DNA from 3 places in the Uliginosibacterium sp. H1 genome. Region 2 is predicted to be linked to each of the others. Evidence: predicted binding sites of a transcription regulator. Region 2 holds the regulator's gene; each other region holds the start of a gene.

What was found. Region 2 encodes LexA, which represses DNA repair genes until DNA is damaged. Its sites were predicted from a motif close to ACTGTATNTANATACAGT; they were not measured.
Region 1: imuA (translesion DNA synthesis-associated protein ImuA) is a predicted target of LexA. The motif match lies at 2,069-2,086, and genes of this name have one in related genera.
Region 3: VVD47_RS12920 (ATP-dependent helicase) is a predicted target of LexA. The motif match lies at 1,982-1,999, and genes of this name have one in related genera.

What each region holds. Positions count from the first base shown of each region.
Region 1 is NZ_JAYXHR010000001.1:439,850-443,855, forward strand. Features, by position in the region: gene VVD47_RS02010 (Y-family DNA polymerase) at 1-1,448, opposite strand, end outside; gene imuA (translesion DNA synthesis-associated protein ImuA) at 1,334-2,035, opposite strand; gene ligA (NAD-dependent DNA ligase LigA) at 2,197-4,006, opposite strand, start outside.
Region 2 is NZ_JAYXHR010000001.1:803,853-807,858, forward strand. Features, by position in the region: gene VVD47_RS03675 (histone deacetylase family protein) at 1-242, opposite strand, end outside; gene VVD47_RS03680 (YdeI/OmpD-associated family protein) at 344-610, opposite strand; gene VVD47_RS03685 (hypothetical protein) at 641-829, opposite strand; gene lexA (transcriptional repressor LexA) at 879-1,541, opposite strand; gene VVD47_RS03695 (rhamnogalacturonan lyase) at 1,779-4,006, shown strand, end outside.
Region 3 is NZ_JAYXHR010000002.1:711,305-715,310, reverse strand. Features, by position in the region: gene VVD47_RS12920 (ATP-dependent helicase) at 1-1,891, opposite strand, end outside; gene VVD47_RS12915 (response regulator) at 2,337-4,006, shown strand, end outside.

The DNA.
Region 1 (4,006 bases), 360 kb from region 2:
CAGCCGCTCTCGATGCGTTCCGCGCCGGTCAGTCGCTGCAATTCCGCCCCCTGGTGCCAGAGCTTGCCGGCGTGCTGGCGCAAGCGGCGTGGACGTGGCAACAACCACAGAGGGCGTGCCGGGCCGGGGCTGTTTGTCTTTCCTTGCCCCTGTGTCTTGCCCCCTGCCTGATCCTGCGTGAGCGGGCGTGTCGCCATCTCCGGGCGGTGGTCAGCGTTCAGCGCCAGCCCATGCACGGCCTCCTTGCCCAGGCGTGCGCGCAAGCGTTCGATCACCGGCTCCAGCTCGTGAGCGCCGGCCTGGGCGAACAAGCCGGCTGTGCTGCCGGCGATGACGACTGCATCGCGGGCCTCCAGCCGCAAATCGGTCACGGCCTCCGGCAGGGTCCAGTTCGCAAGCCTTTCCCGCAGCACGCGTTCCATGCGCGAAAGATCGCGCGTAGCGCCTGCGAATGACAGCAGCAGGTTACTGGGCGGTAGATCCTCGTGGAGCATCACCAGCGTGCATTCGTTGATGCCGGACGCGCGTGTGGCCAGCCATCCCGACAGGCTGGCAAGCAGGCGCCTTGCCGCGAACAACAGCATGGCGGATACGCTCACCTTGGCCGGCAGTTCCAGCTTCTGTTCGAAGTGCTCAGGAAAAGCGAAAGGCAGGCGCAGGTCAGGCACTTCGCCAAGCGCCTGTGCCAGTTGCAGCGGCAGGCGTGTGCCGAAACGTCTCGCCAGGCCGGAGGATGGCAAAGCGAACAAGCCACCCAGGTGCTCGATCCCCAGCGCGGCCAAGGTGTCGCGCTCGCGTTGTTTCAGGCCGAGCACGCCGACCGGCAATCGGCCGAGCTGGTCACGCAGGCCCGCTTGCCCGGCAGCGCCCTCCTCCCCACCTCGCGCCAGCCATTCTGCGGCGAGCGGCGTGGGGGCCAGCCCCAAGCAGGGGCTGTAGCCTTGCTCGATGGCCCCCTGGCGGATCAGCGCGCACAGGTTTTCTAGTCCATCGAACAGCCGCAGGCAGCCGCCGATTTCGACCAGCAGCGTGTCGGGCCCATCGAAACCGGAGAGGCTGACATGCGGCGAGAAACCGCCTGCCCAGCACGCCAGCCGGAAGTGGGCGTCGGTTTCGCGGGCTGGCTCCCGTTCGTGGCTGGCCAGATCCGGCACCAGTCCCAGGGCGCTGGACAGGCGCATGCCGGCGTATATCCCCGCCGCTTCAGCTGCCTCGTTCGCGCAGACCACCACATGCTGCTGCACGCAGGCAGCTGGCAAGTCGTCCGGGCCGCCAGAGGGCTCGAAGATCTCCAGCGCGAAGCGCGGGAAATGAAGCGCCAGCCACAGCGGGGTCATCGCACCAGCTCGAGTGTTCGCGTGGACGGCAGCGTGACGGACGGTCCGGCAGTGGCCCGCCGTTGCCAGGACACGGGGCGCTCCACGGGCAACAGCAGGCTGTGGTTGCACGGTGGGCCGCGCCGCTTGAAGACATCCACCCGCAGCCCCTGGCGGGCACCTGCCAGTTGCAGGCGCAGCGGGGCCGGGGACGCCTGACCTGCGCTGCCCGGCGGGCGGAACATGAAAGCGAGGCTGAGCCGGCCTTCCGCGGCAAGCTGCAGTCGGCGCAGGGATTTGTTGCTGCTCTTCGCCGGCAACCAGGCCAGCAAGGCGCCTAGCGCGCCACTGGCCAGCAGCAGTTCTGTGCTCCAGGCGATGTCGTCGCCTTCGGCCTCCACGACCAGCAGGCGGGACAGTGGAAACGCCGCAGCCCAGGCTGGTGCATGGGCCATTGCAGGCGGCGCTACCAGCGCGATGGGCGCGCTGTCTTCCAGCCTGCGCAAGGCAGGCAGCAGCAAGGAGATCTCGCCGATGCCCTGCCGTCCGGCCATCAGTTCGATCAGCCCGCCACGCGGCCAGCCACCGCCGGGCAGTTCAGCGTCCAGGTTTTCGAAACCGCTGGCGACCGGCTCCGTGCCGAGGCTGGCCAGCCGGTCGCCGCGCCAGAGATCCGGGCGCAACAACAGGTTTTCCAGCGGGATCGGGGCAAGGGACATAGCAGGGCGACAAAGCAAAAGCAGCAAACGAATACTGTGATTTTATACAGTTATTGCGTGCTTGCCAGTGGCCTTTGTCCTGCAAGGAGCCAGCAAGAAAGAAGGCCGGACAAGCCGGCCCTTTCATCTTCAACAGAATCTGCGGCCTTAGCGCCGCCAGGTCACTCCTGCTCAGGGCCGCGCGCCAGCAATGCGCGCAAGCCCTCCTCATCCAGCACGGTAACGCCCAGTTGCTGCGCCTTGTCCAGCTTGGAGCCGGCCTCGGCACCCGCCACGACGTAGTGGGTCTTTTTCGATACCGAGCCGGACACCTTGCCGCCCACGGCTTCGATCATCGCCGTGGCCTCGTCGCGACTCAGGCTGGGCAGCGTGCCGGTCAGCACGAAGGTCTTGCCGGTAAAGGGCAGGACCGCCGCCTGTTCGGCCGGTTCGGTTTCCGTCCAGTGCACGCCGGCGGCACGCAATTGCTCGACGACCTCGACGTTGTGCGGCTCGGCGAAGAAGGCGGCGATGCTGTTCGCCACGATCGGCCCGACGTCCTGCACCTGCAGCAAGGCGGCTTCCTTCGCCGTGACCAGGTTGTCCAGCTTGCCGAAGTGGCGGGCCAGTTCCTTGGCCGTGGTCTCGCCCACGTTGCGAATGCCCAGCGCGTAGATGAAGCGCGGCAGCGTGGTGTTCTTGCTCTGCTCGATGCCCTGCAGCACGTTGGCCGCTGACTTCTCCGCCATGCGGTCCAGCGTGGCGAGAGAAAGCAGGCCCAGCTTGTAGAGATCGGCCGGTGTCTTGACGATGCCGCCATCCACCAGTTGCTCGACCAGCTTGTCGCCCAAGCCTTCGATGTCCATCGCACGGCGGCTGGCGAAGTGCAGCAGCGCCTGCTTGCGCTGGGCGCCACAGAACAGGCCGCCGGTGCAGCGCGTGATCGCTTCGTCCTCGGCGCGCATGGCGTGGGAACCGCACACCGGGCAGGTTTCCGGCATGACGAAATCGGTCTCCTTGCCGTCGCGGCGATCCACCACTGCGGTGACCACTTCCGGAATGACGTCGCCCGCGCGGCGTACCACCACCCAGTCGCCGATCTTCACGCCCTTGCGGCGGATCATGTCCTCGTTGTGCAGCGACGCGTTGGTGACGGTCGCGCCACCGACGAACACCGGCTGCAGCTTGGCCACCGGCGTCAGCGCACCGGTGCGGCCGACCTGGATCTCGATGTTCAGCAGGCGGGTGATCTCTTCCTGCGGGGCGTACTTGTGCGCCACCGCCCAGCGCGGTTCGCGCGTCACCCAGCCGAGCTTCTGTTGCTGCTCGACGAGGTCCACCTTGTAGACCACCCCGTCGATGTCGAACGGGAGCCGGTTGCGCAACTCGCCGATGCGCTGGTGGAAGGCGACCAGCTCCTCTGCCCCGCGCGCGACCGTACGCTCGCTGGAAACCGGGAAGCCGAACTTCTCCAGCGCCTCCAGCAGTTCGCTTTGCCGGGCCGGCAAGGTCCAGCCGGAGGTCTCGCCGATGCTGTAGGCGAAGAAGCTCAGCGGACGCTTGCGCGTCATGTTCGGGTCGAGCTGGCGCACGGCGCCGGCCGCCGCATTGCGCGGATTGACGAAGGTCTTCTCGCCGGCCTCCGTCTGCCTGGCATTGAGGCTGTCGAAGTCGTCGCGGCGCATGTACACCTCGCCACGCACTTCCAGCAAGACGGGCGCCTTGCCGCTCAGGCGCAGCGGAATCTGGCCGATGGTGCGCACGTTTTGCGTCACGTCCTCGCCGACCTCACCGTCGCCACGCGTGGCGGCACGCACCAGCAGGCCGTTCTCGTAGCGCAGGCTGATCGCGAGCCCGTCGAACTTCAACTCGGCGAGATATTCGACCGCAGGCGCCGTGGCATCCAGGCCAAGCTCCTTGCGCACCTTGGTGTCGAAGTTGCTGGCGCCGGCGTCACCGATGTCGGTCTCGGTGCGGATGGAGAGCATGGGC
Region 2 (4,006 bases):
AGGTGAGTGATGCCGCGTTCAGGTACGGCGGCATGGATGTCGTCGATGTACTCGTCGGTATGCGCGAGCAACAGGTTCTCGCGACTGGCTATCGGCGCCTCGACACTGTCGACGTACTGGTCCAGCCCGGAAGCGATCATCTGGTCGCGGATGGCCGACAGGCGATCCGGCGACTCCGGGTGCATGGCACCCATGTTGTGCTGCCAGCAATCGGGGTGCGTGATGAAGGCGGTGGGGGTCAAGAGAAACCTCCGCGATGCGACGCCGCCAACTCTGTCACGGTCGCCGCGACGACACAAGCCGGCGATGGTGGCCGGCAGCAGCCAAACGGCCGCCCGCCCCCTTAATCGGCGTGCCCGCTCCGGCGCGCCGGGCGCCAGGGCATGTTCATGTACACGTCGCCCCGCGCCAGTTCGTCGAGCATCTGTTCAAGCCGCCGTTGCTGGGTCTCTGGCAGGCGTGCGCGATTGATCCAGCCAAGGTAGTCATTCTGCTGGTAGCCCGGCCGCCCCCGGTAGGCGTCCAGCAGGCGCTGGTGTTCCAGCGCCTGGCGCACGAAATCCGGCATCGGATGGCGTTCGCGCTTGAGTCGGGCAAAAGCTTCGCTCATGACGTCCTTGCTTTGTGCAACGGTTGGCGATCAACGCTTGATGCCGAGGCGCGCCTCTTCGTACTGGGCCAGCAGGCCCCAGCTACGGCCGCGGCGACGCACCACTTCGAGAATGGCCAGGGGACGGATGCTGATCCGCGCAGGCCGGGCCGGCGGACAAGCCTGGGAGACGCGAGAAGACTGGGCGGGGACGACAGCGGCGAGATGACGGGCAAACATGGCGGACTCCTGTGATGCGTGCGGACAGCAAGGGGCGGGATGAACGGGCTCAGCGGGCGAAACCATCGCGGACCAGGCCGACGGCAAGACCTTCGATGGCCAGCGGGGTATGGGACGGGTCGACCAGGATCGGCGCGTAGTCCGGATTCTCGGCAATCAGTTCGACGATGCCGTCACTGCGCCGACGCAGCCGCTTGACGGTGACGTCATCCTCGACGCGGGCCACGACGATCTGGCCGTCGCGGGCCTCGGCAGTGTTGTGTACCGCCAGCAGGTCGCCGTCGAGAATGCCGACGCCAGTCATGGAGTTGCCCCGCACGCGCAGCAGGTAGTCGGCGCGCGGCATGAACATCGCCGGATCGATGGCGTGGCGGGATTCGATATGTTCCTGCGCGAGGATCGGCGAGCCGGCGGCGACCCGCCCCACCAGCGGCAGACTCAGGCGCTCGGTCACCGTGCGCAGGTGCGCATCGAGGCGTTCGCTGACCTGTTCGAGCATGCCTTCGGGCAGGCGGATACCGCGAGCCGAACCGGGCTCCAGGCGGATCGCGCCTTTCTGCGCCAGCGCCCTGAGATGGCTTTCAGCCGCATTGGGCGAGGCAAAGCCGAAGGCAGCGCCGATGTCGGCGCGGGTGGGCGGCATGCCCTGCTCCGCCATGTAACGGCGGATGAAATCGAGGATGGCTTGCTGGCGAGCGGTCAGGGACTGCATGCGGAATCCTTAAGCGGGCTACTGTTTTTTCATACAGTAATTGTATTTTTATACAGCTCCGCCACAGAACGCAAGCCCTTGCGTGAATAATCGCTCGCTGCTGGCTTTGCCGTGGTGCAGCGCGGTTTGTCGTGTCAGAAAAATTCGTACATGATTCCCGGAGCTGACGCTGCACACGAGATGCACGCGGCGCACGTGCAGTACAAGAAGAAACACATCCATCCCGGAGGAGACACCATGAAACTCAAGCACCTTGTGGGTGCTGTGGCAGCGTTCGGCCTGAGCGCCGCCGCACATGCCGCCACCGACTATCCCAGCGGCTACACCAAATGCGTCCAGAACACCGGCGCGACCTGCACGTTCAGCGGCACCCGCTCGGTGGCGCTCGGCAAGTCCGGCAGCTTCGTCTACGGCACCTTCACCAACAGCGTCGTCTGTAGCGGCAGCAACTTTCCGAGCAACAGCTTCAGCAGCTCGGCCTGGTGCTCGTACTCGAACAGCACGAGCAGCGGTTCCAGTTCCTCTTCGAGTTCCTCGAGCTCGTCGAGCAGCAGCTCCTCTTCAACGAGTTCATCGTCGAGCAGCTCCTCATCCAGCTCCAGCTCCAGCTCCAGTTCGACGTCGTCTTCCTCCTCGTCTTCTTCGAGCAGCAGCTCCAGCTCGACCTCATCCTCTTCCAGCAGCTCGTCGTCGAGCAGCTCCGGCGGCAGCACCAATGGCAAGCAGGTCGAGCGCCTGAACCGCGGCGCGGTGGCGGTGCAGACCAGCGGCGGCGTGTTCCTGTCCTGGCGCATGCTGGCCACCGATCCGGATGGCATCGGCTTCAACATCTACCGCAACAACAGCAAGCTGAACAGCAGCCCGATCACCACCGCGACCAGCTACCTGGATTCCGGTGGCTCGTCGAGCTCCAGCTACTGGGTGGTGCCGGTCGTCAATGGCACGGAGTGGACCGGTGAGAGCCCCGGCAGCGTCTGGAGCAACCAGTACAAGACGGTGAACCTGTCGCGTCCCTCCGGCGGCACCTCGCCCGACGGCGTGGCCTACACCTACTCGCCGAATGACATCAGCGTGGCCGACCTGGATGGCGACGGCGCGCTGGACATCGTGCTGAAGTGGGATCCGTCCAACGCCAAGGACAACTCGCAGTCGGGCTACACCGGCAACGTGTTTGTCGATGGCTACAAGATCGACGGCACCCGCCTGTGGCGCATCGACCTCGGTCGCAACATCCGCGCCGGCGCGCACTACACGCAGTTCCTCGCCTATGACTTCGACGGCGACGGCAAGGCAGAAGTGATGATGAAGACGGCCGACGGCACCAAGGACGGTACCGGCGCCATCATCGGCAGCAGCAGCGCCGACTACCGCAACAGCAGCGGCTACGTGCTGTCCGGCCCCGAGTACCTGACGGTGTTCAACGGCCAGACCGGCAAGGCCATGGCAAGCACCGACTACCTGCCGGGCCGTGGCACGGTCAGCAGCTGGGGGGACAGCTATGGCAACCGCGTGGACCGCTTCCTGGCCGGCGTGGCCTACCTGGATGGCAAGCGTCCGAGCGCGGTCTTCACGCGCGGCTACTACACCCGTGCGGTACTGGTGGCCTGGGACTACCGCAACGGTTCGCTGAGCCGCCGCTGGACCTTCGACAGCAACTCGTCGGGCAACAGCGCATACGCCGGCCAGGGTGCCCACAGCCTGTCCATCGCGGACGTCGACAACGACGGCAAGGATGAAATCATCTTCGGCGCGGCCGCCATCGACGACAACGGCTCCGGTCTGTACTCGACCGGCCGCGGCCACGGTGACGCGCTGCACGTCTCGGACTTCAACCCGGCCCGCTCCGGCCTGGAAGCCGTGATGCCGCACGAGTCGCCCAGCGCCTATGGCAGCCACGGCATCGAGATGCGTGACGCACGCACCGGCTCCATCATCGCCAGCATGTCGGGCGAGGGTGTGGACGTGGGTCGTGGCGTGGTCGGCGACATCGACAGCCGCTACGCCGGTGCCGAGTTCTGGGGCTCCAAGGGCACGCTGATGAGTGCCGCGGGCGTGTCTATCGGCTCCAAGCCGAGCCAGATCAACTTCATGGCCTGGTGGGACGGTGACCTGATGCGCGAGATCCTGGACGGCACCTCCATCTACAAGTGGAACCAGGGCTCAAGCAGCACCCTGCTGTCGGCCGGCAACAATGGCGCCGCGTCGAACAACGGCACCAAGTCCAACCCCGGCATTTCGGGTGACATCCTGGGTGACTGGCGCGAGGAAGTGATCTGGCGTCACAGCGACAACGACAAGCTGCTGATCTTCACCACCACGATCCCGACCAGCTACCGCTTCTTCACGCTGCTGCACGACCCGCAGTACCGCGTGGCGCTGTCCTGGCAGAACGTGGGCTACAACCAGCCCCCGCACCCGAGCTTCTACCTGGGTACGGGCATGAGCCAGCCGGTACGTCCCAACGT
Region 3 (4,006 bases), on a different contig from region 2:
ATTGCTGGGTGACGTAGAAGCGCTGCGGCGTCATGACGTGCAGCGCGTCGCGCGCGCGGGTCATCGCGACGTACAGCAGGCGGCGCTCTTCCTCGATCTCGGCGCTGCTGCCGGTGGCCATGTCGGACGGGATGCAGCCGTCCACCGCGTTGAGCAGGAACACCACGTCCCACTCCTGGCCCTTCGCGGAGTGGATGGTGGACAGGATCATGTAGTCCTCGTCGCGCAGCGGCACGCCGGATTCGTCGCTGGTGGCGTCCGGCGGGTCTAGTGTCAGCTCGGACAGGAAGCGCTCGCGCGTCGGGTAGGTGGCAGCAATGCGTTCCATCTGCAGCAGGTCGCCGGCACGGATGTCGGCGTCCTCGTGCTTGCGCGCCATCTGCGGTTCGTACCACTGGCGCACGCGTTCGAACTCGCTGGGCCAAGCGGATTGCGGCGTGCGCAGCTGTGCCACCAGGGCGACGAACAGCTCCCACTCCGCGCGCGCCTGCGCCGGCGGCACGAAGGCCGCCAGCGCTGCGGCGGGATGTTCGGCCGTGCCGGCGACGTCCAGTACCTTGCCCGCGGTCTTCGGGCCGATGCCGGCAATCAGGTGCAGTACGCGGAAGCCGGCGACGCGGTCGCGCGGGTTTTCGATCCAGCGCAGCACGGCCAGCAGGTCCTTGATGTGCGAAGCCTCGAGGAACTTGAGGCCACCGAACTTCACGAAGGGCACATTGCGGCGGGTGAGCTCGACCTCCAGCTGCGCGCTGTGCGTGGCGGCGCGGAACAGCACCGCCTGCTTCTTGAGGATGGTGCCGGCCTCGCGCTGCTCCAGCACCTGCTCCACGACGTAACGCGCCTGCTCAGCCTCGTCGCGCACGGTCACCAGCAGCGGCTTGCCCTTGGCGGCCTTGTCGGTCCACAGGTCTTTTTCGAAACGCTCTTCGGCAAGGCCGATGACGGCGTTCGATGCGGCGAGGATGTCCGGCGTGGAGCGGTAGTTGCGCGCCAGGGTGACGACGCGCGCCGGTGGCTCGAACTGCTGCGGGAACTCCAGGATGTTGCGCACCGTCGCGCCGCGGAAGGAATAGATGGATTGCGCATCGTCGCCCACCACGGTGAGCCCACGCCCGTCCGGTTTCAGCGCCTGCAGGATGCTGCCCTGCAGCCTGTTGGTGTCCTGGTACTCGTCCACCAGCACGTAACGGAAGCGCCCGCCGACGCTGGCCGCGAGCGAGGGCTCGGTGAGCATCTGCGCCCAGTACAGCAGCAGGTCGTCGTAATCCAGCACCGCCTGTTGCTGCTTGGCCTCGACGTAGCGGCTGAAGAGGGTGCGCAACTCGTCCTCCCATTCCGCGCACCAGGGCCACACGTCCGGCAGCAACTCGCCCAGCGGCACGCCGGTGTTGATGACCTGCGAGTAGATCGACATGCAGGTCTGCCTGGTCGGAAAGCGCTTGTCCTTGCTCGACTGGCCGAGATCGTGGCGCACCAGGTTCATGAGATCGGCCGAGTCCTCGCGGTCGTGGATCGTGAACGACGGACTCAGGCCGAGCTGCGAGGCGTACTCGCGCAGCAGGCGCGCACCGATGCCATGGAACGTGCCAGCCCACTGCAGGGCCGCGCGGGCGAGGTTCGACGCCGGGCCGTCGAGGCTGGCGACGATGCGCTCCACGCGGCGGCTCATCTCGAAGGCGGCGCGGCGCGAAAAGGTGAGCAGCAGGATGGCCTGCGGGTCCGCGCCCTGCGCGATCAGGTGCGCCACGCGGTGGGCCAGCGTGTTGGTCTTGCCGGTACCGGCGCCGGCGATCACCAGCAGCGGCGCGTCGCCATGCAGCACGGCGGCGCGCTGGTCGTCGTTGAGACGGCTGAGGTAGGCCGGCGTATCACCGGGCGGCGGAGCGGACATGGACGGAAGCAAGGCCTTGCGATGGATGGGGCAACGTCAGGAGGTTCGGTGGCAACTGCGGGCATGGCGGGCACCACCGTCGGCGCGCGAACTGTATGAATGAACAGTAGCCGTGGCAAGGGCCGTGCGCATCTTTTTCGCACACCCCCGCCCTGTGCGCCCGTGGTCGTGACCGATTCGACACCACGGCCGCCAGGTGATGCCGGACAGGTCACCGAATAGGAGCATTCCTACAAGGGCGGCCCGTCGGACACGAGAGGATTCCCGGTTTGTTTTCAGCAGCCAGCGACGAACGATGCGCAGCGCGCCCCGCCCCGAACGGGCCGCAACGGCAGCATCCTGCCGCATGGCATGACCCACCCAGCCGGCTACACATCCGACAACAACATCGAGACAAAGAGGAATTGCTGTGACGATCTTCCGATGGTCAAACGGTGAGCAGACCGTGAATTCCCTGCAGACAGCGCATGCCCGCGATTCCGGCCGCGCCGCCCGCTCCGGTGCACCGCTGCCACCGGGACCGATGGCAGCCTTCGTCATCAAGATCGTGGCGGTCATCGTCATGGCAGTGGCGTCCTGGCAGGCGCTGCAGGTCCGCACCGAGGCGCGCAACTACGTCGAGCAGCTGCGCCAGGCCATCGCGCTGCGCCAGGCCACCTTCTCCTCGCTGCAGGATGCAGAGACCGGGCAGCGCGGCTTCCTGCTCACCGGCAAGGAGTCCTATCTCGAACCGTACAACGCCGCCAAGGCGCGCCTGGCCAGCCAGTTGCGCGGGTTGGGGCAACTGGCCGAGCGCGGCACGCTGGACAGGGAATCGGTGGACGCGCTGAGCCAGCTGGCCAGCGACAAGATGGCCGAACTCGAAGAGACCATCACGCTGCGCCGCACCGGCAGGACCGAAGAGGCGCTGGCGATCGTCCAGTCCGACCGCGGCCGGGCCTCCATGGATCGCGCCCGTATCGTGCTGGCGGAGGCGGAGCGCGTGGAAATTGCGCGCATGGCGGAACGGGAACAGGCCTGGCAAAGCGCGGCCGACCTGTCGGCGATGATCACCTGGGGCGGCGGCGGCATCGTGCTGCTGGTGATCTTCGCCTCGGCCTTCATGACCTCGCGCGACTACCGCGCCCGCCAGCTGACCGCCTGGGTGCGCAACGGCCAGACCGGCCTGGTGACGCAGATCCAGGGCGAAGCGCGGCTGGAACTGCTGGCCGACAAGGCCCTGGCCTTCCTCGCCGGCTATGCGGATGCGCGGGTCGGTGCCATGTATGCGCAGGAAGAAGGCATCCTGCGCCGCGTCGGGCGCTATGCCACCACCAGCGGCGGCGATTCGCTGGCGCAGACCCTGCGCCCGGGCGACAGCCTGGCTGGCCAGGCCGCCAAGGATGGCGTGGCCCTGCACGTACGCGATGTGCCCGATGGTTACCTCGACGTCGCCTCCGGCGCCGGCCGCGGCAAGCCGCGCGAACTGCTGGTGGTGCCGCTGCTGGACGACGGCGTGGTGCAGGGCGTGCTGGAGCTGGGCTTCTTCCGCAAGCTGGAAGCGGCCGACCGCGAGCTGCTGGAACGCGTGTCCGAGCAGCTCGGCGTCGCGGTGCGCTCGGCACGCGATCGTCGTCGCCTGGTCGAGCTGCTGGAGGAGACCCAGCGCCAGTCCGAGGAGCTGCAGGCCCAGCAGGAAGAGCTGCGCGTCAGCAACGAGGAGCTGGAGGAGCACGGCCGCATCCTGCGCGCCTCGCAGGCGCAGATGGAAGCGCAGCAGGCCGAGCTGGAGCAGACCAACTCGCAGCTGGAGGAGCAGACCCAGCTGCTGGAGAACCAGAAGGACGAGCTGACCCGTGCACAGGACGTGCTGGCCGACAAGGCCACCGAGCTGGAGCGCGCCAGCCAGTACAAGAGCGAGTTCCTCGCCAACATGAGCCACGAGCTGCGCACGCCGCTGAACTCCACGCTCATCCTCGCCACGCTGCTGGCGGACAACAAGGACGGCAACCTGAGCGAACAGCAGGTGAAGTTCGCCCGCACCATCTGGTCGGCCGGCACCGACCTGCTGGTGCTGATCAACGACATCCTGGACCTGGCAAAGATCGAAGCCGGCCAGGTCGAGTTGAACATGGA